Regions from separate parts of the Sphingobacterium sp. G1-14 genome, predicted to be linked through region 2. Evidence: riboswitches for the same ligand, from Rfam matches in the RefSeq annotation. Region 2 holds a riboswitch; each other region holds the start of a gene.
What was found. Region 2 has a riboswitch for thiamine pyrophosphate ahead of thiM (hydroxyethylthiazole kinase). Riboswitches for the same ligand answer to the same signal wherever they lie in the genome.
Positions count from the first base shown of each region.

Region 1: it holds a riboswitch for thiamine pyrophosphate, as region 2 does, so the genes downstream of both, thiS (sulfur carrier protein ThiS) here and thiM (hydroxyethylthiazole kinase) in region 2, are expected to answer to the same signal.
Region 3: it holds a riboswitch for thiamine pyrophosphate, as region 2 does, so the genes downstream of both, pnuC (nicotinamide riboside transporter PnuC) here and thiM (hydroxyethylthiazole kinase) in region 2, are expected to answer to the same signal.
Region 4: it holds a riboswitch for thiamine pyrophosphate, as region 2 does, so the genes downstream of both, CBM24_RS01925 (TonB-dependent receptor) here and thiM (hydroxyethylthiazole kinase) in region 2, are expected to answer to the same signal.

Region 1 is NZ_CP021381.1:3,838,329-3,842,546, forward strand. It holds gene CBM24_RS16595 (alpha-L-rhamnosidase) at 1-1,512, opposite strand, end outside; TPP riboswitch at 1,673-1,768, shown strand; gene thiS (sulfur carrier protein ThiS) at 1,828-2,034, shown strand; gene thiC (phosphomethylpyrimidine synthase ThiC) at 2,081-3,895, shown strand; gene CBM24_RS16610 (thiamine phosphate synthase) at 3,892-4,218, shown strand, end outside.
Region 2 is NZ_CP021381.1:4,227,897-4,232,114, forward strand. It holds gene CBM24_RS18370 (hypothetical protein) at 1-1,102, shown strand, start outside; gene CBM24_RS18375 (VanW family protein) at 1,228-2,070, shown strand; TPP riboswitch at 2,133-2,225, shown strand; gene thiM (hydroxyethylthiazole kinase) at 2,307-3,110, shown strand; gene thiE (thiamine phosphate synthase) at 3,100-3,732, shown strand; gene thiD (bifunctional hydroxymethylpyrimidine kinase/phosphomethylpyrimidine kinase) at 3,729-4,218, shown strand, end outside.
Region 3 is NZ_CP021381.1:2,276,444-2,280,661, forward strand. It holds gene fabG (3-oxoacyl-[acyl-carrier-protein] reductase) at 1-45, opposite strand, end outside; gene CBM24_RS09430 (malate:quinone oxidoreductase) at 559-2,058, shown strand; TPP riboswitch at 2,073-2,217, shown strand; gene pnuC (nicotinamide riboside transporter PnuC) at 2,273-2,890, shown strand; gene CBM24_RS09440 (acyl-CoA dehydrogenase) at 2,877-3,956, shown strand.
Region 4 is NZ_CP021381.1:442,508-446,725, reverse strand. It holds gene CBM24_RS01940 (lipopolysaccharide biosynthesis protein) at 1-581, opposite strand, end outside; gene CBM24_RS01935 (acylphosphatase) at 626-907, opposite strand; gene CBM24_RS01930 (amidohydrolase family protein) at 1,026-2,201, opposite strand; TPP riboswitch at 2,430-2,555, shown strand; gene CBM24_RS01925 (TonB-dependent receptor) at 2,610-4,218, shown strand, end outside.

The sequences.
Region 1 (4,218 bases), 390 kb from region 2:
ATCCCCTGTCCAGCCGTTCTTTTCCCGTTGCGGACAGTCTGTAGGATAGCCCATCAAATTGGACAAGTAGGCATTGTTGGTCGCTGTCCATAGTTTATTGACCAACGCTGATGATGTCTTGAGCTGTCCAATAGCAGACACATCACTATGCATAAAATAGGCGGTCACAGCCGAACTATCCAATGCAATTGCGGCACTGCTGCTAACCTCGACATAACGAAACCCTTTGTAACCGAACTTGGCCATAAACTCATCCTCGCGGCCACTTAAGGTCAATATATCGGTCTGAAAAGGCTCCTTTTCCTTATCGCCCCGATAATAAACATCAATATTGGACTGATCAAGATGCCCATCGGCCTGCAATCGCTCACCATGCTTGATACGCAGCATAGTACCCGCAGCTCCTTTCACTCTAATTTTTGTAATCCCGGCCATATTCTGGCCCATATCGAACACATAGGTACGTTGGTCTATCTTTGTCACTGATTTTGGCTTATAGGACTTTACGAGCCGAATCGGTACCATCTGTTGGGAAACGATATGCGCTGATGGCGCATTTCTATACTGAACAGCCGGCCAGGCCGAATCATCGTATTTTGGTTTATCCCAGTTAGGTATTTCCAGTCTTGCATCGTAATGCTCACCAGTGTAAATATTATTATAGGTGATTGGCCCCGAAGCAGTCTTCCACTGCTTATCCGAAACAATGGTTTCCGTCGTTCCATCTGTATAAACGATTTTCAGTTCTAAACAGAATGTTGGCCGGGCCCGCCATGGTGCTTTATCAAAGTTCCAAACGGCCAGTGGTTGATGATTATACCAGCCATTCCCCAAAACAACGCCAATGGCGTTCTCTCCTTTTTGAAGCTGCTGGGTTACGTCCGTCACGACATACAATGTGCGTCGGTCAAACCGAGTATACATTGGATCCAGACGGTGGTCGCCAACGCGCTGGCCATTAATGGAAAGTTCATATAATCCCGCTGTGGCAATATACGCGCGGGCAGATTTTATCTGCTTATTTGCCTTAAATTCTCTTCTAAAATAAGGCGTTTCCCGTGCATGAATATCCTTATTGTCGCTGATCCATTTTCCTTTCCAAAGGTCCATTCCCATCATTCCTGTTTCGAAAGATGCTATTTCAGAACGTGTTGATACACCATCCTTATCCCATATTTTAACCTTCCAGTAGTACTTAGTCTGTGGCTTTAACTGTGCGCCGTTATAGGGCACTAACATAGCCGAGCTGAACTGTTTGCCACTATCCCAGCTATCTTTTGTCTCTTTCAGTAATGCCAGCGAATCTTGCCCTAAAAGGATCTGATAAGCTTGTTGTACCGCACCTTTACGTTGGTCCTCAAGTCGCCAGCTAAGTCTCGGGTGAATTGCATCAATACCCAACGGATTGACCAAATGTTCGCATGTCAACTGCACGGCGCTGCAGTTGTGTTTAGGTTGGGCATAAGTGTTGCTAGCGATACACAACAGTGTTGTCAATAAAATCCTACGCATTAAAAGATACTATTCTTGGTGGTTGTTAAATTGTTTTAGCTGATTCAAAAAACTAATATATCAAATATTTCCCACATACTGACCTGTACTTTCCTGCACAATATGCCTAAGTCTGTAAAATAAATTTCTTGCAACTTTCATAAAAATAACCTTATCTTAGTCGCAACTTTAGGGGTGTCTGCTCGTGCAGGCTGAGATTTTACCCTTAGAACCTGATCCGGATCATACTGGCGTAGGGAAAAGTGAGCTGTCTACAAGGTGCATTGCTGTGCCTTTGTGTAGCCATTCCTAAAGTTTTACCAAAAAAATTAAGGAATGGAACTTACAATAAACCATCAGATTCGATTTTTCGATCCCACACTTACTTCACTTGAAGGCTTGTTGCTTTTGGAATTATCTGGCAAAACTCAGGGTGTGGCTGTAGCCATCAACAACAAAGTCATCCCCAAAAAGGACTGGGCTACGACAACACTTAAACCTTACGATCAGATTATCTTAATTACCGCATCTCAGGGCGGATAGCCATTTCCAAAAAATCAACCGAGTAATTCACCCAATACAGAAAAAAATGACAGCTGAAACAATTACGCAATCACCCTTTCCAAATGCAAAGAAAATTTTTGTATCCGGAAAACTATTTCCTATTCAAGTCGCCATGCGTCAAATCACCTTGAGTCCAACCAAATTAACGAATGGAGAAGTAGAAATTAATCCGCCGGTAACAATTTATGATACTTCTGGACCTTATACGGATGATACCGTCCATATCGATATCCGAAAAGGCCTCCCTCGCCTTCGCGATCAGTGGATCTTGGATCGTCAGGATGTCATACAGCTAGCTGGCATAAGCTCTGAATATGGACAAAAACGCCTTTCTGATCCAACGTTAGATGAACTCCGATTTGCGTATAGCCATAAACCGAAAGTAGCCTCTGCCGGCAGGAATGTCACCCAATTACATTATGCAAAGCAAGGCATCATTACCCCAGAAATGGAGTACGTTGCTATCCGTGAAAACCAACGTATCGAGCAGCTCACGGCCAGTACCCCCGGAATGGATCATCAGCATAAAGGGCAAAACTTTGGCGCTAGAACACATAATAAAGCTATTACACCAGAATTTGTCCGTGAGGAAATCGCTGCCGGAAGAGCGATCATCCCCAATAATATAAATCATCCTGAAAGTGAACCCATGATTATCGGGCGCAACTTTCTTGTTAAAATTAATGCCAATATTGGCAATAGCGCCGTAAGTTCAAGTATAGAGGAAGAAGTTGAAAAAGCGGTATGGGCCTGTCGTTGGGGAGCCGATACCATCATGGACCTATCCACTGGCAAAAATATTCACGAAACCCGCGAATGGATTATCCGTAACTCGCCCGTTCCAATCGGTACGGTACCGATCTATCAGGCGCTCGAAAAAGTGAAGGGGGTGGCCGAGGACCTTACCTGGGAAATATTCAAAGATACCTTGATTGAACAGGCCGAACAGGGTGTTTCGTACTTTACCATACACGCCGGCGTACTGCTTCGTTATATCCATCTCACCGCTTCTCGAGTAACGGGCATTGTCTCCAGAGGTGGGTCTATCATGGCCAAATGGTGTCTTTTCCACCACAAAGAGAACTTTCTCTATACCCATTTTGAGGAGATCTGTGAGATTATGAAGCGATATGATGTTGCTTTTTCACTTGGCGATGGTCTCCGTCCAGGAGCCATTGCGGACGCCAACGATGCGGCTCAATTTGCTGAGCTCGAAACACTGAGCGAACTCACCAAGGTCGCCTGGAAACATGATGTTCAGGTGATGATCGAAGGTCCAGGGCATGTTCCTATGCAATTGATCAAAGAGAATATGGACAAGCAATTGGCTTGTTGTGACGAAGCTCCATTTTATACCTTGGGTCCCTTAACAACTGATATCGCTCCAGGTTATGACCATATCACGTCGGCCATTGGAGCTGCGATGATCGGTTGGTATGGATGTGCGATGCTTTGCTATGTGACGCCCAAAGAACATCTGGGCCTACCAAATAAAAAAGACGTTAAAGACGGTGTAATCACCTATAAACTAGCTGCCCATGCGGCCGATTTGGCCAAAGGACATCCGGGTGCACAATACCGTGATAATGCCTTGAGTAAAGCGAGATTTGAATTTAGGTGGGAAGATCAATTCAACCTTTCCCTGGATCCAGATACCGCACGGGAGTATCATGACGAAACGTTGCCTGCGGATGCGGCCAAAGTGGCTCACTTCTGCTCCATGTGCGGGCCCAAATTTTGCTCGATGAAAATTACGCAGGAAATCAGAGATAGTGCCGCACAAGGAATGCTGGAAAAATCGCAGGAATTCATCGCACAAGGAAAAGAGATCTATTTATGATCATCGCTTTGACAGCAGCAGAAACGATCCCTTCTGAAATAGGGATTATAAATGCTTTGTTTAAAGAAGGACTTGATATCCTGCATTTGCGCAAGTATCATTTTACGGACCTACAAATGTCCAGGTACGTTGAATCTATAGATTCAACGTACCTGGACAGATTGGTCCTACATTCCCACCCTCACCTATCGGCTGAGCTCGGAATCGCACGTATTCATATGACCGAAAAGAATAGAAAGGATAGATCTACAAATCAAATGCTGTCTACAGCAATCTGTTCGACATCTGTGCATGATATCGATCAATTCAATAACCTTGATGAA
Region 2 (4,218 bases):
CGATAAATCAACTGATTTTATCATGCGTCTACACGAAAAAAATGCTGCTGAGATTTTCAAATTAGTACCTTATAGCACAACAAAGTTACTGGTCACAAAAACCGATGCAAAAAAACTCACATTCATCGTTAAAAATCACCAGTGGACCATCGACGTATTGTCATTGAAGCAACGTCATGCCATGATCTTGTTTGATGGATTAGCCAAACCCAAGATCATATACGATAGTAATACCTATCTGGCAGCAGCCAAACCGATATTAAACACCAGCACACCAATTGCGTCAAAGAAAGCTTCTGCACAATATAATGCCTCACATTTCTTTGACTCAATCGCACAAGTTCAATTTATTCCATCCGGGCAATATGCAGCGGCTATTATCGCAAATTCCGCTCTTCCTCTTTATTACAGTCAGCGTAAGAATAAATGTGACGGCACTTATGTAATGCAGCAGTTTTCGGACGAAAATGCGGTGCAATCCGGTGCAATTATGACGACTGTATATGAAGAAGGCAAAGAGATCACATCGAACAATCTTTCCGGGGGAAATAATTATTACAACAAAAGATGCTATAATCAATTCGGACTTATCGACTCCATACAGTACCTTCGAAATAGTAAGTGGAGCAGCAGTACAATTTACCGGTATCTCCCAAATACCATTGTTTCCTACGATCCTACATTTGAATCGGCGATGATTTATCACTTGAACAGTAAACTCCAGGTTATAAAAAGTGAATCCATTCATTTTGTCTATCAACGGAGAGACTGGACCATTTACAGTTATGATCAACAGAATCGAATTACTGAAGAGATTTCGGGCAGAAATGATCAAAGAGAAAGTCGCGTCCGCTATCAATATGATAGTCCGGAAACAAGTGACTACTCGCTGCGCCAAACCTTCGATCAAAGCGATCGACTGACAGCCGAAATCAAGCGATCGTACCGAGCCAACGAAACGATTGATGAGTTTTATTATGAGGGTGTATTACAACAAAAATCTATTGTAAAAGATCTCGGAAACTGTGCCTACGAAAGCTTGATCTATAACAAGGAGGGAAAGTTAACAGCGAAATACATACAGGCAAAGAAAACCAACTAAACGAACTGAAAAACTGCACTAAGCTCAGACAATAAGATTCTTGATTTTGACAAAAAAATATTCGACGAAATTCGGCAAAAAACACATTTCTGCACTAATTTTGATAGCGATACATAAACGTCAAATTGAGAAAAAGAAAACTGATCAGTCAACTTCATCCCATACTCTATTTTATTGCAGTATGGGCGAGAAGAGTGCAGCGCAAAGCCGTTTGGCTATTTGATAATAAGAAATACAGCACAGCTAAATCAACTGAAAAACTTCCCTTTCGTATTAAAAAGCATCAGTCTGTCTTATTAAAAAAACTAGGCGAAAATAATATGCAATTGCAGATTAACAAAGTTACCAACCTGAAAATTGCAGCAGCACAGATTAATAGCATTCTGATCAGACCGAAGGAAACCTTTTCATTTTGTAAACTCGTTGGACTACCCACTGTAAAAAAAGGATATCTGCCCGGCATGGAGTTATCCTTTGGTGAAGCAAGAGCGGGTATTGGCGGTGGAATCTGTCAAATATCCAACCTCATCCATTGGCTTGTTATCCATAGTCCACTCACCGTCAATGAACGTTATCACCACTCTTTTGATCCATTTCCGGACGATGGCCGTGTTTTGCCATTCGGTAGTGGAGCTACCGTCTTTTATAATTACCGCGACTATCAATTCACCAACAACACGCCTTACACCTTTCAAATAAATCTCTGGTTCACAGACAAATGTTTAGAGGGCGAATTAAGAATTGATCAAGAACTGGATTTTGCGTACCATGTCGTTGAAAAAGAACATCAATTTCTTAAAATAGACAATCAGTTCTTTCGGAAAAATGAGATTTGGCGCGAGAAATTTTTAAAGTTTCAGGGTGGAAAGATTTTGGAAACCGAACTTTTGACCAAAAATTTTGCCCGGGTTACCTATACCCCTGTTGAATACATTGAAATTAGTGCCGATCAAAATCCGGCCGATTAATTCAACAAGCTAATGATCGAAAAATGACGGATATGAAAAGTCCTCTTTTTTGTTTAAGTTTGGTCTGGCTTTGGGGGTATTCTGTATAGAATTGAGATAGTCCCTTTGAACCTGATTCGGTTTATACCGGCGTAGGGAAAAGCAAAAATCCACTGTACAGCATACTCCTTTACTGCACAGGCTATCGCTCTTCTTCCCTCCAAGGCCACACAGTATATCTTAGCATATGTAAAAAAATGGAAGATTCAATTATCAATTTATTAGAGCAGCTGAGGGTCGAAAAACCCCTTGTACACAACATCACAAACCTAGTCGTGATGAACAATACTGCCAACGCACTTTTAGCCCTAGGAGCGTCCCCTGTGATGGTACACAGCCCATTAGAAGTACGCGAGGTTGTCGATATTGCACAAGCTCTTGTCATTAATATCGGCACCTTGAGTGAAGATACTGCCGAAGCTATGCTGGTTGCTACCGAACATGCCAATACCATTGGACGGCCATGGGTACTTGATCCTGTTGGTGCTGGGATATCAGCATTCCGCAATGATTTATTATCCAATCTACTGGATCTCAAACCCACGGTTATTCGTGGAAATGCATCAGAAATCATGACGCTGTACAATTTCAACCAACCGAACACAAAGGGAGTCGACAGCACGACAGCGAGTAAAGATGCGCTCCGATTTGGCCAATTATTACAAGAACAAACCGGCTCCATTATCTGTATTTCTGGAGAAGTAGACTATATCCTTTCACAGCAATATCGGGTTGAAGTTTTTAATGGCAACCCTTTAATGACACAGGTAACTGGGCTTGGCTGTAGTGCTACTGCGCTTATTGGTGCATTTCTAGGTGTTACAGACCAATATTTTGAAGCAGCTGTTGCCGGTGTATCCATTCTGAGCTTAGCGGGAGAACTCGCTGCCCAAACAGCAGCTGGACCGGGCACCCTGCAATTGAATCTCTATGATGAACTCTATCAGCTCAATGCAGAACGTCTCAAATCAAAGCTCAAGATCAAACGCTATGCGCATTAATCCGCTTTTTCCCTACCCTTTATATTTGGTAATTTCTGAGCGGGACTGTTATCCTCAAAATTGGCTCAATGTTGCCGAAGAAGCCATTATTGGCGGAGTCGATCTTATACAATTGCGCGAAAAGGCTGACGATCCGGCCACATTTTTGGATAAAGCCATCCGTTTGAAAAAACTGACCGATCATTATGGTATTCCGCTCGTGATCAATGATGCCGTAGCAATCGCTGCCCAAATCGAGGCATGGGGAGTACATGTGGGTCAAAATGATTTGCAGCCGCTCGCTATTCGCGAAAAATATGGTGATAAATTAACCATAGGCTGGTCCATAGAAGACATGCAACAACTGGAAAGTGAACAAATGTACACCGTCGACCACCTTGGTGTAAGCCCCATTTTTTCTACGAAAACAAAAGTAGATACGGTTACTGAATGGGGAATTGCGGGTTTAAAACAACTTCGGAGTAGGACGGAAAAACCATTGATCGCTATCGGAAGGATGAATTTACAAACAGCAGAAGAGACCTGGAATGCCGGTGCAGACTCCATTGCAGTCGTTTCGGCCATATGCCAAAGTCAAGATCCCAGAGCTGCCAGTGCACAACTAAAAGAACTATTAAAATGACAAAAGATAAAAAATACCGCGTCCCTACCGTACTCAGCATTGCGGGGTTCGATGGTAGCGGTGGTGCAGGTATACAGGCAGATACCAAAACCATATCTGCATTAGGTTGTTATGCCATGAATGTTTTAACTGCCTTACCCGTTCAGAACACACAAGGTGTAAGACGTATTTATGAAATTCCTACAGCAGCCGTCCAGGACCAATTGGATGCTATTTTTGACGATATCTATCCCGATGCAATCAAAATAGGAATGGTACACAATATTGAACTTGTGGAGCTTATTAGCAGCTATTTAAAAGAATATAAAGGGCCTATCGTATTTGATCCAGTCATGGTCTCGACCAGCGGGCACAAGCTCATTCACGATGATACAATTCAGGCCTGCATAGAACTTCTTTTTCCTTTAGCAACGCTGATTACACCAAATTTAGACGAGGTAAGTGTTTTAGTAAACGAAGTTATTGACAATGTCGAGAAGATGAAAA
Region 3 (4,218 bases), 2.0 Mb from region 2:
TGATGCTCCTGTTACTAAAGCAATTTTTCCTTCGAGTATTTTCATCTGTATAAGTTATTTGTTCTTCAATTATTCACACTTAGGCATTTATGTCCATTTTCCACGCGCTGTCTTTCTCTCACAGCCCGTCTGTTACTGGAATTCAATACGAAACATGAACTCGTTTCCATTTGGTTTATCTTGGTTATGCCCCAGTGCTTGTGTTTTTTCGATGCCGTCGTATTAGCGAATAAATGATCTTGTTTTTTTAGCTATTGTGTACACTATTGCCTTTTGATGTTCTGCAAAAATGTTAAAACTATATTATAACACAAAATCTTTCGATAAATAACGGTTTAAAATAGAAAAACATTGTGTGCTGACCTTGTGTTTATGTTGGAGTGGAAGCGTGTTTTCAGGAAACAATTTTAGAATTTTACGGTAAGCGATCGCTCACTTAGGATTATTTTAATAAATCAATGGTATTTTTGAATAAGTGGTTCTAAAAAGTACAGTTTTTTGACAAAAGACTTGGACGTTTACCAAAAACTATATTAAATTTGCATCAATCACAAAAACATGAGCAAAAAATCAAATAAAGAAGTTGACGTTGTTCTGATCGGCGCCGGTATTATGAGTGCTACTTTGGGTACTCTAATCAATGAATTAAGCCCAGACGTTAATATTGAAATTCTTGAGCGTTTGGATGTTGTGGCTGCTGAAAGTTCTGACGCTTGGAATAATGCTGGCACGGGTCACTCTGCCTTATGCGAGTTAAATTATACCCCCGAACAGAAAGATGGTTCTGTAAAGATTGATAAAGCAGTTAAAATTGCAGAGCAATTTGAAGTGTCTAAGCAATTTTGGTCCTACCTCGTTGATAAAGGCATTATTGCCCAACCTGAAAATTTTATCCGTAGTATTCCACACATGAGTGCGGTTTTTGGTGAAAAAGATGCTAAATTCCTAAAGACAAGATGGGAAACATTGACGACCCAAAACTTGTTCAAAGGGATGGAGTATACCGAAGATACGGCATTGTTGAAATCGTGGATTCCATTGATGATGGAAGGACGCGAGGCCGATGAAAAAATCGCTGCGACAAAAATGGATCTGGGCACTGATGTTAATTTTGGGTCGTTGACACGTGATTTGATCGCTAATCTTGAAAATAAAGAAAATATTTCGATCTCCTTAAACCATGAAGTAATCGACATCGAACGTGAAGACGATGGCCGTTGGGAAGTGGAGGTCAAAGATTTAAAGACAGGAACAAAGAGAGAAATAAAAGCAAAGTTTGTATTTATTGGGGCCGGTGGCCACTCGTTGTTGTTGTTGGAAAAATCTGGAATACCCGAAGCAAAAGGCTATGGCGGATTTCCTGTAGGGGGCCAATGGCTACGTTGTGTAAATGAAGAGATCATTAATACACATCATGCGAAAGTGTATGGAAAAGCTTCTGTTGGAGCTCCTCCAATGTCTGTACCGCACTTAGATACACGTTATATTGATGGCAAACAAGCGTTATTGTTTGGACCATATGCAGGTTTCTCAACTAAATTCTTAAAACAAGGGTCTTACTTCGATTTACCTGCTTCTATCAAATTGTCCAATATCCGCCCGATGTTATCAGCCGGACTTGACAACTTACCTTTGACGAAGTATCTTATTACTGAAGTCATGAAGTCACCAAAAGATAAACTAGAGTCTTTAAAACAATTTATGCCTACAGCTAAATTGGAGGATTGGGTTATCGAGAAAGCAGGACAACGTGTTCAGGTCATCAAGAAAGATGAGAAGAAAGGTGGAATTTTAGAATTTGGTACAGAGGTCGTTTCTAGTGCAGATGGTTCTATTGCTGCGCTATTAGGAGCTTCTCCTGGAGCTTCGACGTCAGTTGCTATCATGATCAGCCTGTTGAAGAGATGTTTCCCTGAACGTGCGAAATCAGATGAATACCGTAAAAAACTACGTGAAATGATTCCTTCACACGGGAAATCATTGAACGATGATGCGCAACTATGTAAAGAAACGCGTACGCGTACGCACAAAGCGTTGAAATTGATTGATATAGAATAATCAATTCGACAGAAAATATACTTATGGGGTGCTTGGAATGACCATGGTCATTCTCGGCTGAGATTATACCCAATAAAAGCGATTGTACCTCCTTGTACAATCGCTTTTATATACCTGATCCAGGTAATGCTGGCGTAGGGATTTAATTTCAATAAAAACGTCCGTTTTTCTCCCATAGGTTTATTATGAACTACACGAAATAATAAACAAGGCGATGACTTCTGAAACAATTTTCGAAGCTTTTATAAAACAGATTCAACAGGCCACCATCGCGGAATGGCTAGGGGTATCCTTTGGTGTTTTACAGGTTTGGTTTTCCCGGCAAAATAAATCGATCAATTACATTTTTGGGATTATTGGTATCTTAATTTCTGTTTACGTATTATTCCATGCGAAACTATATGCAGAAATATTACTACATCTCTATTATTTGATCATGAGCATCTATGGCTGGATCTATTGGAAATATAGTAGCGATGTTGCTGCTCCCATAACGCATTGTGAGCCGAAAGAATGGTGGATAGTAGGGGGAATCTGCGCTCTCGGTTTTCTGTTGTTTTATTTCGGATTGGTCCATTTAACGGATTCTGATGTACCGCTTTGGGACTCTGCAGTTTCCTGCACAGCTTGGGCAGGGATGTGGTTATTGGCAAAACGGAAGATAGAAAATTGGATATTGTTGAATATCAGTAATCTGATGGCAATTCCTTTACTGATCCATAAAGGGTTATTTCTTTATTCGGGCTTGACCTTGTTTTTATTTGTTATGGCATTTAGTGGATATTTTAATTGGAGGAGAATAATAAGTGAAGAAAGATATGCAACTCAATAGCGAAGATATTGCTATTCTGAAAGATAATCAGGCTAAGGGAATCCATCAGAAAACATTGTCGGATGGACAGCTCGAACTGATTTTTCGTCGGAAATGGTTTAAGATTTGGGTTCCACCTGCATTGGGTGGATTGGGGTTAAGTCTACCTGAAGGGCTCAATTTATTGGCTGACCTGGCTTATTGGGATGGGGGATTAGCTTGGACAGTAACGTTATGCTCAGGAGCAAATCTCTTTGTCGGTTTTATTGATCCGGTTTTAGGAGATCAGATTTTCAAAACGGATCGGGTTTGTTTTGGCGGCAGTGGGCAGGTATCAGGTACAGCTACACGTGAAGGTGAACATTATCGGCTCCGCGGTTTTTGGAGATATGCAACCGGAGCTCCTCATTTAACCCATTTTACCTTAAATGCTGCAATTCAGGAGGCAGGAAAACCCGTGTTGGACGAAAAAGGTGAACCACTGATAAAATCATTTTTTGTGGATCGTGATCATGTACTGGTGCATTACGACTGGGATACATTTGGATTGGAGGCTACGGCTTCGCATTCCTTTTCGCTGGAAGACATACTCGTTGATGGTAGGCAGTCTTTTGATATTGATGCGGCAAAAAGTACACGTAGCGAGCTGTTGTATCAATATCCCTTTATGCCTTTTGCGGAATTGACTTTACTGGCCAACTTTACGGGAATGTATAAGCGCTTTTTGGATTTAATCGAAAAACTATTTGTGTTAAAAAGCAATCAATCCAAATGGGAGAAGACTGAAAGTAAAGAAGCGTTTAGGGTACTCGATGACTTTCAGCAAGATTATGTTAATCGGAGGGAAGCAATAATGAATTTGGCCGTTCTTTCTTGGGTAAATCTTCATGATGGCAATGATAATGCAGCAATTTATGAACAGATAGGGATACAAAGTCGAGATTTTGTGGAATGTATCTTGACAAATACAATAAGACTCTATCCGCATACCGGAATCTCGGGGGCCGCCATTGATCATGAAATCAATATAATCTTCCGGAATATTTTTACGGCTTCGCAGCATAAGTTACTACAGAAGAGTTTATAACAAAAAAGACTATCCTAGGATAGTCTTTTTTGTTATAAAAGAACGTGTAGATCGCCAGACTTGGTTAGAAGTTTTGCTACCGTAAATAATTTCTTATCTTGTTGCTTGAAATAACCAATTGTAAGCATAAGAGAAGTTTGTGTTTGATTAAAAGTTTATTTGTAATATTATTGTTTAATTTTTTTTGTCAGGTGCTAATGGCACAGCAACGGCTTACACTTTTAAAATCAATTTTTCAGGAGCTTAAAAATAATTCAATCCA
Region 4 (4,218 bases), 2.5 Mb from region 2:
TTAGAAATAAATACATAACCTATCCATTCATTTCTATACCAACCGGAACACCAATTACCCAAAGTACCACCATCTTTTATCAGATAGGGAACTAGCGCAATAAAGAATAGGTTAAGAATAACCATAATACCGATGTTGGCCAATTTAATAGCACCAAATCGAATAGGCCTTCCCTCCGATCTCAATTTCGCAAAAGGAACAATAGCTAAAGCATCCAATGCCAATATGAGGGCGAAATACTTCACATAGCTCTCGTAATCGGCATTGTAAGTTCCCTTATTCAACCAGCTACCAATAGTGCCAGCAAAGACTATGGCCGTAATAAAAAATAATGTTGCCAAAGAAGCAATGACGATAAAACTGTTATTGAAAACCTGCTTTTTATCCTTTTCTTCGACTTTTTGGAGAAACCTAAAAAAAGTTGTTTCCATTCCAAATGCCAAAACGGCATTGATCATGGATGCCCAGGCGTACATATTAGTAAATATTCCGTAGGACGCAGGTGGATATTTGAGGACATACAATGGCGTCATGACGAAATACAGCATACGGGCTATAATCGTACTCAGGCCATAAATCATGGTCTGTCCGGCGAATTTTTTAAGTACTGACAAGGCGAAACGGCTTAAGATTGAACTCTTTTAACTACTTCAAAATTGGAAAAGCCCTTCATTTCGCCTTCCTTTACCTCAACACTTTCAACGATTGCACCCTCGGGTCCTTCTTGGCAGAACTCCAACAGTGAATCTAGTGCAAAATCGTCGCCCTCGCCCTCTATATAGACAGAACCATCTTTTAAATTGACAACAAAGCCTCTAACACCGACTTGATCTGCAACCGCCTTGGTTGTCAATCTAAAAAAGACCCCCTGTACTTTACCTCTTATTGAAATATTCAAATGTTTCATCTGTAACTTATTTTTTCTTCCATCGGTCAGATGGAACTTACCATGACTATAGTTTCGTTATTATAGTCATGGACGGTTCAATAAGAGCAAAAGTACAGAAGTTTTGGGGAATTAAATACTACGCTAAACGTTTTACCTTAACATCTTCATTTAGGCGCATGTGTTCCATACCTTGCAACAACACAATCCCAGGTTTTTTACCCACTTCAAGTGAGCCAAATTCATTCTCAATGTTCAACGCGATAGCACCATTGATTGTAGCCCATTGAATAGTCTGCAAGAAATCCAGATCCTCAAAGTGCGCATGCAATACCTTTAGCTCCTCCAAAATGGACAATGTATCGTTTGAAGCTAAACTGTCCGTTCCGATTACCAAACGCTGTCCGGCATTCATAAAATTCTGAACCTTTGGTAATGTTCCCTCAATATAAAGGTTGGCTTTTGGACAGAGACACCACATCACATCACGATCCATACGCTCTACAAAATCCAAATCTTTAAGAGAGGTATAGGTGTTATGAACCAACAATAATTTATTTGGATAAGGCAAATAAGGAAGATAAGACTGAATCGAATTTCTTGCCTGCGCCTTAATCGCATCAGCATTTTTTCCTATACTTTTATAAAAGTCCAAGAACTCACCCATTTTATAACGGAACAGTTTATTCTCCTCTTCACTTTCTTGATTGTGAATACTGATAATATTTGTTTCCGGAACCATCTTCTTGAATTTCTTAAAAAGGACCTTCGAACAAGAATAGGGAGCGTGCGGAGTAATGGATACATGCCCATTCCTAAACTCTTGGGTCAACGATTTAGCCTCCTTTAACTTAAAGTCAGCTTCTTCAGGTTCAATTCCGAGCACCTCCACAAATGTGTGATATAATATCTGTGAATCTTCCTTCAATTTTGAAGAATTATCAGTGTTGGCGTGATCTCCGACTGCGACAATACCATTTTCGTACATATCTCGATCGGCTTTGGCCATAGCGTCATCTATTTTTTTCATCGATGCCGACCGCGTTGTCATCACCTTACTGAGAAAGCTCGGAAGCCCCGTACCTTTAGGAACAATACCTTTCATATGCGACAATTCAATGTGGCAATGTGCATTGATAAAACCTGGAATTATCACTCCTTCATATCTCTCAACCTTCGTTTTATCTGAAGGTGTAAATGAAGTTGGGTCATAGATACCTTGAATTACCCCCTCCTCATCTACCGAAACAATACCGTCTTTTATTGGCATTGAAGTAATCGGCAGAATATAATTAGCGCTTAAATATTTTAACATTTTATCTCCTCACTATCAATTTAGTAACTAAAATTTTTTGACCTGTATGAATACATACCTCTAGTAGAAAAATTCATGCCAAGGTACCTAAAAAGAACAATAAATACCAAAAACAACAATTTGCACAAATTTTTAACCAAAAAGAAATAATACCGCAAATCCACTCTTTTCCATTTGTCATAAATTACTTCTTTATACTTCATTTCAATTTTAAATTTATATATTCGCAGCATCGAATAGGGGTGCCTTGTTTTGTCAGGAACACAAATAAAGGCTGAGATTATACCCAACAGATTAAATTCTGTACACCTGATCCAGATAATGCTGGCGTAGGGAGAGGTTAGTTAAATAGTGCGGTCATAGTAACCCCTTGCTATGATTTGTTTAACTCAAACAAAATACATTACCATGATCAAATTTTTGATTTGTAGCTCCTTAGCTACTATTTCAAGCCAAATTGCCATTGCGCAACAAAATCTGACAATTAAAGCTGTAGACAATACTAATCAGACCCCCTTACAGTATGTTTCCATATCCATAGATGGACAAGCATCCTTCGCTGGCCAATCGGACAAAAATGGACTGATTAAACTATATCGTATCAATACAGGTAAGCACCAGATCCAGGTATCTTCTCTTGGATATAAAACATGGAGCCAAAATGTGGATGTTAAAGACAATTTGGAGCTTACGGTAGCGTTAGAACCTAGTACAATTCAAATGGAAGAGGTACTTGTTCAATCTACCCGTGCCAAAAGAAATGCTCCTACAACCTTTAAAAACATCTCCAAAGAAGAAATAACGCGTAATAACCTCGGCCAGGATATTCCATTCCTTTTAAATCAGACTCCATCCGTGCAGGTCAATTCCGATGCCGGTGCAGGTATAGGTTATACCGGAATGACAATCAGGGGATCGGATAATCAACGAATCAACGTAACATTAAATGGAATCCCTTTAAATGATGCGGAGAGCATGGGTTCATTTTTTGTAAACCTTCCCGACTTTGCCTCTTCTACCGAGAGCATCCAAGTTCAGCGTGGTATTGGGACTTCGACGAATGGTGCCGGATCATTTGGAGCCTCATTAAATATTCAGTCCAATACGTTAGTCGAAACCCCTTACGCAGAGCTCAACAATTCATTTGGCTCCTACAATACCTGGAAAAATACAGTCAAGGTAGGTACCGGGCTAATTAACGACAAATTTGCCTTCAATGCCAGATTATCTCGAATCAGTAGCGATGGTTATATCGAAAGAGGTAGTTCAGACTTACAATCTTTTTATGTGGACGGAGGTTATTATGGCAAGAAACATATTTTAAAAGGAATTGTATTCTGGGGAAAAGAAAAGACATATCAAGCCTGGAATGGCGTTCCCGAACCATTGATTACTGGCGATCGATCACGCATGGATGACTATGCAGATAATGCACTCGAAATCTCGGGCGCAGAGAAGGATCGTTTCATGAACGCCGGCCGGGATTATAATCTATATACGTATCAAAATCAAACAGATAATTATACGCAGAAACATCATCAACTTCATTATACCAATATCCTGAACGACAAATTGACGCTCAATACAGCCCTACACTATACAAGAGGTTATGGTTACTATGAAGAAATGAGACCCGGAGATAAACTAAGTAAATACGGTTTGCCTAACGTCATCATTGGTAAAGATACCATACAAAAAACAGATCTCGTCCGCAGGAGATGGCTTGATAATTATTTTTATGGCATGACCTATGCCCTAAATTACAGACCGAATGATCAGCTTGAAATTACTTGGGGTGGAGCTTATAATCAATACAAAGGAAAACATTATGGCCAGGTGATTTGGGCACAATATGCATCAACAGGTTTTCTTGACGATAAATATTACTTCGGGAAATCACAAAAAAATGATTTCAGTAATTTCTTAAAGGTCGATTATAAACTAGATAAGTGGATATTAATGGCCGATATTCAATATCGGAATGTAGATTACCACATGTATGGTGATGATGATAAGG